3 linked regions of the Dinghuibacter silviterrae genome follow. The protein of the gene in region 1 binds, or shares a complex with, the protein of each later gene. Links are inferred from orthologs where the notes say so. Each region holds a gene or a part of one and is shown in the gene's direction. Other genes may lie near its edges.

Evidence for each region.
Region 2: the proteins of tsaD (region 1) and tsaE are in contact, whole or in part, in a crystal structure (PDB 6N9A), measured with the Thermotoga maritima proteins. The link is inferred for Dinghuibacter silviterrae from one-to-one orthologs. Residues at the interface, in WP_004082750.1 of Thermotoga maritima: Cys10, Asp11, Arg49, His50, Leu82, Gly84, Gly135, Gly136, Glu154, Thr155, Leu156, Asp157, Asp158, Ser159, Glu162, Asp165, Lys166, Arg169, Leu170, Tyr175, Lys213, Thr214, Leu217, Tyr218, Gln221, Arg222, Asn324; in WP_004082108.1 of Thermotoga maritima: Leu37, Gly38, Lys46, Lys57, Val59, Lys60, Ser61, Thr63, Phe64, Thr65, Leu66, Met67, Val69, Pro71, Tyr82, Arg83, Leu84, Asp86, Asp88, Phe89, Asp93, Ile128, Asp130, Glu131, Arg134.
Region 3: the proteins of tsaD (region 1) and tsaB are in contact, whole or in part, in a solved structure (PDB 4WQ4), measured with the Escherichia coli proteins. The link is inferred for Dinghuibacter silviterrae from one-to-one orthologs.

The regions. Positions count from the first base shown.
Region 1 is NZ_SODV01000002.1:1,079,448-1,082,492, forward strand. Bases 46-2,936 are described here. They hold tsaD (tRNA (adenosine(37)-N6)-threonylcarbamoyltransferase complex transferase subunit TsaD), read left to right. Parts: upstream 46-932; coding sequence 933-1,940; downstream 1,941-2,936. Other genes in these bases: EDB95_RS21720 (ABC transporter permease), read left to right, coding at 46-905; EDB95_RS21730 (sensor histidine kinase), read left to right, coding at 2,036-2,936. Also shown: more of EDB95_RS21720, read left to right, coding at 1-45; more of EDB95_RS21730, read left to right, coding at 2,937-3,045.
Region 2 is NZ_SODV01000001.1:1,331,989-1,335,096, forward strand. Bases 82-3,035 are described here. They hold tsaE (tRNA (adenosine(37)-N6)-threonylcarbamoyltransferase complex ATPase subunit type 1 TsaE), read left to right. Parts: upstream 82-1,331; coding sequence 1,332-1,739; downstream 1,740-3,035. Other genes in these bases: EDB95_RS05905 (RecQ family ATP-dependent DNA helicase), read right to left, coding at 82-1,073; EDB95_RS05910 (P-type ATPase), read right to left, coding at 1,057-1,305; EDB95_RS05920 (alanine dehydrogenase), read left to right, coding at 1,785-2,999; EDB95_RS05925 (ABC transporter ATP-binding protein), read right to left, coding at 2,980-3,035. Outside these bases: more of EDB95_RS05905, read right to left, coding at 1-81; more of EDB95_RS05925, read right to left, coding at 3,036-3,108. UniProt on the Escherichia coli protein: Required for the formation of a threonylcarbamoyl group on adenosine at position 37 (t(6)A37) in tRNAs that read codons beginning with adenine.
Region 3 is NZ_SODV01000001.1:584,856-587,988, forward strand. The notes cover bases 70-3,048. They hold tsaB (tRNA (adenosine(37)-N6)-threonylcarbamoyltransferase complex dimerization subunit type 1 TsaB), read left to right. Parts: upstream 70-1,176; coding sequence 1,177-1,920; downstream 1,921-3,048. Other genes in these bases: EDB95_RS02555 (RidA family protein), read right to left, coding at 112-498; EDB95_RS02560 (3-hydroxyacyl-CoA dehydrogenase family protein), read left to right, coding at 528-1,193; EDB95_RS02570 (ArsR/SmtB family transcription factor), read left to right, coding at 2,060-2,410; EDB95_RS02575 (MBL fold metallo-hydrolase), read left to right, coding at 2,500-3,048. In the rest of the region: EDB95_RS02550 (Rne/Rng family ribonuclease), read left to right, coding at 1-28; more of EDB95_RS02575, read left to right, coding at 3,049-3,133. UniProt on the Escherichia coli protein: Required for the formation of a threonylcarbamoyl group on adenosine at position 37 (t(6)A37) in tRNAs that read codons beginning with adenine.

The DNA.
Region 1 (3,045 bases):
GTCAGACCAACCTCGAATACGGAGATTTTGCCCTGACCAACGTCAACTGGTACGGGGTTACTGAAGAGTTCAACCTCATTCAAAACGTCGACGTCGGTTATGGGCGTTTTATTCTCCCCTCCGAGTTTCAGTATGGGACGCCGGTGGCCGTCATGGGCTACACCACCGCTGAGAAATTGTTTGACGATCCCCCCACCGCCGTTGGCAAAACCATAGAGATCAAGGGACACAAAGTGCTGATCGTGGGGGTTATCCGGAAACAAGGCAACTCGCTCATCGGCGGATGGGACTTTGACAACGTCGTTGTCATTCCCTACCAGTTCTGCACCTCGTTCGCCAACGTCCACAACCAGGACATGGCCATCCTCGTCCGCGGTAAAGAAGGCATCCCCCTCGACGAGGTCAAGGGCCAGCTCCGGGGCGTCATGCGCGCCGTCCGGCGACTCAGCCCCAAACAAGATGACAACTTCGCACTCAACGACGTCACCAGCGGCACCAGCGAACTCAATTCCATTTTTGGCGGGATGACGCTCGGGGGCTTTGCCATCACCATCCTGTCCTTTATCGTCGGCATCTTCGGCGTCGCCAACATCATGTTCGTCACCGTCCGGGAACGGACCCCCATGATCGGCCTCAAAAAGGCCATCGGTGCCAAACGCCGGACCATCCTCCTCGAATTCCTGCTGGAATCCGCCTTTCTTTGCGTACTCGGCGGTGTCATCGGGCTCATCCTCGTTTTCCTCCTGACCTTTTTACTCAGCAGCGTCGTCCATTTTACCGTCTCCATTTCCTTCGGCCTCTTTCTCGGATCGGTCCTCTTTTGCATCTTCACCGGCATGCTCGCGGGCATCATCCCCGCGTCCATCGCCGCCAGGATGGACCCCGTCAAGGCCATTCGCAGCTAATGGCTGCTATGGCGTACCTTTGCGGCCATGAGTACGACCATCCTCGCCATCGAGTCTTCCTGTGATGAAACCAGCGCAGCGGTTTGTAAGGACGGACAGATCCTTACGAATTATATCGCGGGACAGGCGGTCCATGAGCAGTTTGGTGGGGTAGTCCCCGAGCTGGCGAGCCGGGCCCACATGCAGCACATCGTCCCGGTGGTGGACGTTGCCCTCAAACAGGCGGGCGTTACGGTCACCGACCTGGACGCCATTGCTTTTACCCAGGCACCGGGGTTGATCGGTTCATTGCTCGTGGGGAGCTGTTTTGCCAAATCGCTGGCGCTTGCCCTGGACAAGCCCCTGATCGCGGTGCACCACATGCAGGCCCATGTGTTGGCCAACCTGATTGCGGAGCCGGCGCCTTCTTACCCTTTCCTTTGCCTGACGGTCAGCGGGGGACATACTCAGATTGTACTTTGCCGGTCGCCCCTGGACATGGAGGTGTTGGGGGAGACGCTGGACGACGCGGCAGGCGAGGCCTTTGACAAAAGCGCCAAGCTCCTGGATCTGCCGTATCCCGGGGGGCCTTTGATCGACAAACACGCGCGCTCCGGGAACCCCGAACGGTTTGCTTTCCCCGAGCCTCAGATCCCGGGTCTGAACTTTAGCTTCAGCGGTCTGAAGACCTCCATCCTTTATTTTCTCCAGGACGGGAAGCGTGCCGACCCGGATTTCGTCCGCAAAAACCTGGACGACATTTGCGCGTCTATCCAGCACCGTATCGTCACCATCCTTCTCCACAAACTCGGCCGGGCGGCCAAGGAAACCGGCATCCGCGAGGTGTGTATCGCCGGGGGCGTATCCGCCAACAGCGGCCTTCGTACGGCCCTGAAGGAAATGGGGGAGCGGCGGGGGTGGAATACGTATATCCCTGCTTTTCAATATTGTACGGATAATGCCGGGATGATCGCCCAAACGGCGTGGTACCTCTATCAGGCGGGGCAGTTTGCAGACCTTTCGGTCAGCCCGAGCGCAAGGGCGGAATGGGCATAACCCAGCCGGCGGGTTTGTCACATCTTTTCACCGGTTCGTCACATGATGACTTCCGGCCCCGCCGGGCGCCGTAACATTGTGTGAAAGTTTACCGCATGAACCTACGACAGCTGGAATTTTGGGTGGCCACCTTACTCGTCACTGTATCGCTTTCTGCTTCCCTGGCCTGGATGGACGGGGCAGGCCAGGCGTCGGTGGCCGATGTACGGCGGGAATTTTGGAATTCCGGGTTGCGGTTTAACTATGTCATGAATTATTTCCTGCCCCACATCCTCCCGGCGTTGTTCTATTATGGAGGATTCCTGGCGGTGATGTTCCTGGGGTATCCGCGCTTTTTCGAAACCAAAAGAAATGATGCTTTTATCACCTTCCTGCTGGGCGTCCTGGGAGCGATGACGTTGTTGTTTGCGTTTAATACCTTTCTGGGAAGCCCGGGCTATAGCGAGAATTATACCGGGCCGGAACGGCTGGCGGGCAGGCTGGTGACCTTTTTCAGCCGCGGACTCATCATGGCCTTGCAATTTATGGCGCTGATAACGGCGTATATCCTGATCAGGGTTTATGTCATACCGGCGTTGATGTCGCGGAGCAAACGAAGCCTGAAGGCGCAGTCCTTTATGACGCATTTTCAGGCCTTTCTTTTTATATGGGTACCGGCCATAGCCGCGGTCTTTTTTGTGCGCCGGGATGCGCTTGACTTTATGATTTTTGTTGCTTTTTGTGCCCTGCCCCTGGCCTTTTTGGTCCACGCCCTGAATTATAACTGGCTGATCCCGTATAGGGAGCAAAAGCGGTTGTCCTGGTGGAAGTATTGGGCGTTGTATCTGATTCTTTCTTTTGCCATGTGCGTGCCGGTCGTGCTGGTGTTCGAGGCGACGATAGGGTCGGTTTCCTTTGACCCCGGGGCGGTGCTGGTGGTGACGTATATATGGATCCTTGTCCTGGTCACCCCCCTGACCTGGATACTTTATCTGTACGGCCGCAAGACAACCGGTCGTTTGAACCAGTTGGCCTCCGCCCTGAGCACGTCCAACGCCAACCTGGATTTTTTAAAGTCCCAGATCAATCCCCACTTCCTCTTCAATGCGCTCAATACCCTTTATGG
Region 2 (3,108 bases), on another replicon or contig:
TCCCGGTAGACCTCCCGGACCGCTTCTTCCGGCGGAAAGCGCTGACCCGGCAAGGCTTCGAGCGTACGCAGGTCGGAGGCTCCATATAACAGGAGTGCCACGGCCGGGTGGCCATCCCTGCCCGCGCGGCCCGCTTCCTGGTAATAATTTTCGATACAATCCGGGGCATCGAAGTGGGCGACACAGCGGACGTCGGGTTTGTCGATCCCCATCCCGAAAGCATTGGTAGCGACCATGATTCTTGTGTGTCCCGACATCCAGTCGTCCTGGGCGGCTGACCTTGCTTCCGGGCCCATACCGCCATGGTAAGGGGCGGCGCTAACCGCCCGCGACCGTAGAAAGGACGCGAGGTCTTCGGTGGTCCGGCGGTTCCGGCAATAGACGATGCCGGTCCCGGGGGTGGCGGACAGGAAACGCAACAGTTCCCCGGTTTTGTCTCCGGAAGACCGCACCTGTAGCGACAGCCGGGGCCGCAGCAGCGGTCCTTCGATGATTTCGGCGAACCGCAGTTCCAGTTGTTGGACAATATCCGTCTTGACCTCGGGCGTAGCCGTGGCGGTCAGGGCGAGAAAAGGAACACCGGGGAGCGCTTCCCTGATGTCGGCGATCCTGCGGTAAGCCGGTCTGAAGTCGTGTCCCCACTCCGATACGCAGTGCGCTTCGTCGACGGCCACCAGGCGGATATCCAGACCGGGCAGGTAGCTGGCCAGCGCCTGGGTTTCCAGGCGTTCGGGGGAGACGTACAACAGCTTGATCTGTCCCCTCAGGGCGCGCTGGAGAAGGGCTTCGCTTTCCTGCCAGGTCATACCCGTGTAGAGGGCGCCCGCCGGGATCCCCCTCTCCAGGAGGGCGTCCACCTGGTCTTTCATGAGGGCGATCAGGGGACTGACGACCAGGCAAAGACCGGGCAAACAAAGCGCCGGTACCTGGTAACAAAGAGACTTGCCGCTCCCTGTCGCCAGCAGGGCAAGGACGTCCTTGCCTTCCAGCAGCGGTGTGATGACTTCCTCCTGGAGGGGGCGGAAGCCCTCGAAACCCCAATACGTTTTCAGGACATCAAGCGGCGTAGACATAGGCTTTGGCGGTCCCGCTTTGTATCAATCCCCCTTTTTCCACGACCTGGGGAGGGGTCCGGACGGTTTCCCCGACCAGGATCTCTCCCGTGAGCAGCTTGCAATCCGCGGGTACGACCTCACCCGCTTTCAGCAACACCAGGTCGCCGGCGCGCAGCTCCTGGGGGGCAACGGGAAAGATAAGCTCCTGGTATTGATCGTCAAAGGCGATCATAAAGGCGGTGACGTTCATCGGCATAAAGTTACCATCTTTGTGGGATGGATATAGTCTATTCCCTGGAGGAATTACCCCAGGCGGCTTCCCGCTTACTCGACACGGTCGGCGTGCCTTGCGTCATCGCCCTGCACGGCGAGATGGGGGCCGGTAAGACAACGTTCACCCATGCCTTTTGCGAAGCCCTGGGGGTGGATGGCCATGTGTCCAGTCCGACCTTTGCCCTGGTCAACGAATACCGGACCCGGGCAGGTGAGGGGATCTATCACATGGACTGGTACCGGTTAAAGGGGGAGGAAGAGGCGTTACAGGCGGGGATGGAGGAATACCTGTATTCGGGGAAGACGTGTTTGGTGGAGTGGCCGGAGCGGGCGCCCGGCCTGCTCCCGGAGGGAACCGTCCACGCCTGGCTGGAGGTGGTGGACCCCGAAACACGGCGGTTGAAGGTCTGACGCGCATTTTGTATATTTACCATCCCATTTAATCGTTGCACGACTATGCCTGTCAAGAAGCCCTTTTTGGCGACTTCATTCACCTACGAAACCCTGGAGGAAACCCTGGACGTCAAACCCAAGGGAACCTCCTTGCATATTGGTATACCCAAGGAAAACTGGTTCAATGAAAACCGTGTTCCCCTGACACCGGAGGCCGTGAGCGTCCTGGTGTCCAACGGACACAAGGTCGTCATGGAATACAAGGCTGCCGAAGGCGCCCACTATTCCGACATGGAATACAGCGACGCGGGGGCGAAGATCGCGTATGACAAAAAGGAAGTTTATCAAAGCGACGTGCTCATCAAAAGCGCCCCCGTCGGCGAACCCGAACTGGAATGCCTCAAAGCCGGCCAGGTCATCATTTCTCCCATCCACCTGGCCGTCATGAAGTGTGAGATCCTCGAAAAGATGATGGCCAAACGCATCACCGCCCTTTCTTTCGAGAACCTCAAAGACGACTCCGGCAACTATCCCATTGTCCGCTCCATGAGCGAGATCGCCGGGAGTGCCGTGATGCTCATCGCCGGGCAGTACCTCAGCAATGCCAACAACGGCAAGGGCGTGCTCTTGGGAGGGATTTCCGGTATCCCGCCGACAAAGGTCATCATCTTAGGCGCGGGCATCGTAGGGGAATTTGCGGCCCGTACGGCCATGGCCATGGGAAGCAGCGTAAAGATTTTTGACAACAGCATCTACCGCCTCAAACGGCTGCAGAACAATATCGGGTCCCGGCTTTTTACCTCCGTGATCGAACCAAAAATCCTTGCCAAACAGCTCAAAACCTGCGACGTGGCGGTAGGGGCGTTGTCCTCCGGTGGGGGCAGGACGCCCATCGTCGTCACCGAGGAAATGGTCTCGCAGATGCGCCAGGGCAGTGTCGTCGTCGACGTGAGCATCGACCGCGGCGGCTGTTTCGAAACCTCCGAGATCACTTCCCTGGAAAGCCCGATCTTTATCAAACACGGGGTCATCCACTATTGCGTCCCCAATATCCCGTCCGGCTTTGCCCGTACGGCCAGCCAGGCGATTTCCAACGTCCTCATGCCCTTGTTATTGGAAGCGGCGGAGAGCGGGGGATTCGAAAGCCTCGTCTGGCACAAGGTGTCGATCCGCAGCGGGATTTATCTGTTCAAGGGGTCGCTGACGAATTTTCATCTCAGCCAAAGGTTTGACCTCAAGTACACCGACCTGAACCTGCTCATCGCGAGCCAGCGCTAGTCTTGAACCCGGCGATCGACATCACCTGCGTGCAGAAATCGTATTCATCCGGATCGTTGCTGCTGACGATAATCGTACGCCCCGCCCCGTGGGTTGCGATCAGCCGGTG
Region 3 (3,133 bases), on another replicon or contig:
CCGGAACGAGGAAGAGATCAAGATCTGATCGGCGCCGCCGGACCCCGCTCCGGGTGTGCCCGCGCCGCGAGACGCCGTGGGCGCACCTTTCAGGCCCAGCGGTGCGCGCACTTATGCGCCGACCATCGCGGTCACGGTGATTTCGACGTTCACGTTCTTCGGCAACGTTTTTACGGCCATCGTCTCGCGAGCCGGGTAAGCCCCGCTGAAATAGCTCCCGTAGATCTCGTTGACCGCGCCGAACAACCCCATATCCGAAAGGAAGATCGATGTCTTTACGACGTGCTGGAAGTCCAGCCCCGCCTCGTTCAGGATCGCTTTGATATTGTGCATGACCTGGTGCGTTTCAGAGGCAATGTCCTGGGTCACCAGCTCGCCGGTTCCGGGAGTAAGGGCCACCTGCCCGGAAACAAACAACAGGTTCCCTGCCAGTACGGCCTGGCTGTACGGCCCGATGGGAGCGGGCGCCTTATCCGTTTGAATTATCTTCTTGCTCATATCTTTGCAAAATACATTGAAAGACCCAAATGAAGGGAATCGTCTTTGCCACCCGCGCCACGCGCGAAATTTTCGGGAACATCTTTGAGGGCTCCGCCATAGAAGCGACATGGGTCGAGGCGCCCGGCGCAACGGCGTTCGACAGCGCGAGAACCGCGGCATTCGCCTCTGCCGCGCCACCCGACTTCGTCCTCGACCTCGACTACGCGCCCCCGCGCACCCCGGCGCTGGCGCAATACCCCGCGGCCCTCATCCTGGTCAACGACGTGCCGGGCCTTTTACGCACCAGTGACGATCGCTTCGTCCGCATCAACGCCTGGAACACCTTTCTACAAAGACCCCTGGCCGAGCTCGTCGCCCACCCGGCCGCGGCTGAAAAGGCCGGTGCGTTCTGCGCAGCCTGGGGCAAAACCCCCGAGCTCCTGCCGGACCAGCCCGGGATGCCTTCCGCACGCGTAGTCTCCATGATCATCAACGAAGCCTATCTGGCACTTGGTGAGGAGGTAAGTACCAAAGAAGCGATCGATACCGCCATGCGGCTCGGCACCAATTATCCTTACGGACCGTTTGAGTGGGCAAGACATATCGGCCTGTCCTCCATCGTCTCGCTCCTGGAAACCCTCGCCCGCGAAAATCCCATCTACACCGTCGCTCCCCGTTTAAAGGAAGAATCAACCCATGGCCTTACTGCTTAATATAGATACCGCCACACCCTATGCTTCCGTGGGTATATCCCGGGACGGCCGGATCCTCGACGCCATCGCCAACGATGAGCAAAAGGAACACGCCTCTTTCCTGCAGCCGGCAATAGCCGCGCTCACGGGGAAGCTCGGGATACCGCTGTCCAGCCTGGATGCCATCGCCCTTACGATCGGCCCAGGTTCCTATACCGGTTTGCGGGTAGGCCTTTCCAGTGCCAAGGGGTTGGCCTATGCCCTGGGCAAACCCCTCATCCCCGTGGTGACCCTGGAAGTCATGGCCCACGCGGCCCGAAGGGCGTGGGCGTTGGAAGCCGCGGCAGCCGGGGCCGCCGACGGCACACCCCGCGGGGCCTCAAAAGCTGCGGCCGACGAGGCCGCCCCCGGCGCCCCCCTCTTCTGCCCCATGATCGACGCCCGCCGCGATGAAGTCTTCACCGCGATCTACGACGCCATAGGCGAGGCCGTTTTAGAGCCCACGGCTATGATCCTCGACCCCATGGTCTTCGACCCCTATATAAAAAACAACTATCTCATTTTCAGCGGCGATGGGAGCTTGAAATGGAAGCCAAAGTTTTCCACGAACAAAGCACGATTTTTGTTGATACAACATTCGGTCGCCGACCTCTCCCCTATCGCTGAAGCCCGCTACCAGGCGGGCGCGGTGGCAGGTCTTGCCTACCTCGAACCCCTGTACCTCAAAGAATTCCACAAGAACAAATAAAGGCAGGCTGCAAAGCACAGTTCACTTTTCAGATAAATGTAATATTTTTGCAGTACGTCCTGGTTTAACAGAATAATTACACCTTCCTGATATATGATGGTGTAACTTTGCATTAACGATTTTGATAAAGTGTAGAATTATGGCAGAGACTCAAACTCCTTATGCAATGGTGTTGCATGGTAAGCATGCAAAAGAAAGTGCCGTGCGGGTCGACTTGCTGAGCGTTAAAAAAGCTGCGTTGGTATTGCGTGCTTTGAATCATAAGCTCAGGCAACAGGTGGTCCGCCTTATCGACGAGCACGAGAAGATGACGGTAACCGAGATTTATACCAAACTCCGGTTAGAACAGTCTGTCGCTTCTCAACACCTGGCCATCCTTCGCAGAGCTGGTATAGTGATGACCGAGAGGGAAGGCAAATTCATTTGGTATACGATCAATACCAAACGGGTAGAAGAGATTTCGAAATTCGTGGAAGAACTGGTTGGATAACCCGCCCCATCCGAAACGTCTCAAATTCTTTTACAACGCCAGCAGGGAGTTCCTATGAAGGTACTCCCTCTGTAGTTTAATACGGATCTATGTTTATACAACAGCTATATACCAATTGTCTTAGTGAGGCCGCATACTATATAGAAAGTAACAAGGAAGCCCTGGTCATCGACCCGCTCCGCGACGTGGAAATGTATATCCACCTGGCGGAAGAAAGGGGAGCCACCATCAAGTATATACTCGAAACGCACTTCCACGCCGACTTTGTCAGCGGCCACCTCGACCTGTCGCGTAAGACAGGCGCACCCATCGTGTACGGTCCCGGGACGGAAACGGCTTTCCCCATCTACAAAGCCGCGGATGGAGAAACATTCAGGATTGGCGATGTCAGCCTGGAGGTCCTTCATACCCCTGGTCATACGATAGAATCTACCTGTTATCTTCTTAAGGACGAGCAAGGCGCGCCGCACGCGCTTTTTACAGGGGATACGCTGTTTGTCGGTGACGTTGGCCGTCCCGATCTCAGCAGCGGCAGTCTTTCCAAAGAAGAGCTGGCCGGGATGCTGTACGATTCCCTTGCCGAAAAGGTTCTCCCCTTGCCCGACAGCGTGATCATCTATCCCGCACACGGGCCGGGCAGCAGCTGCGGTAAAAACCTCGGCCCACACACCCATAGCACATTGGGTGAAGAAAAAGCAACCAACTATGCCCTCCAGCCCCAGG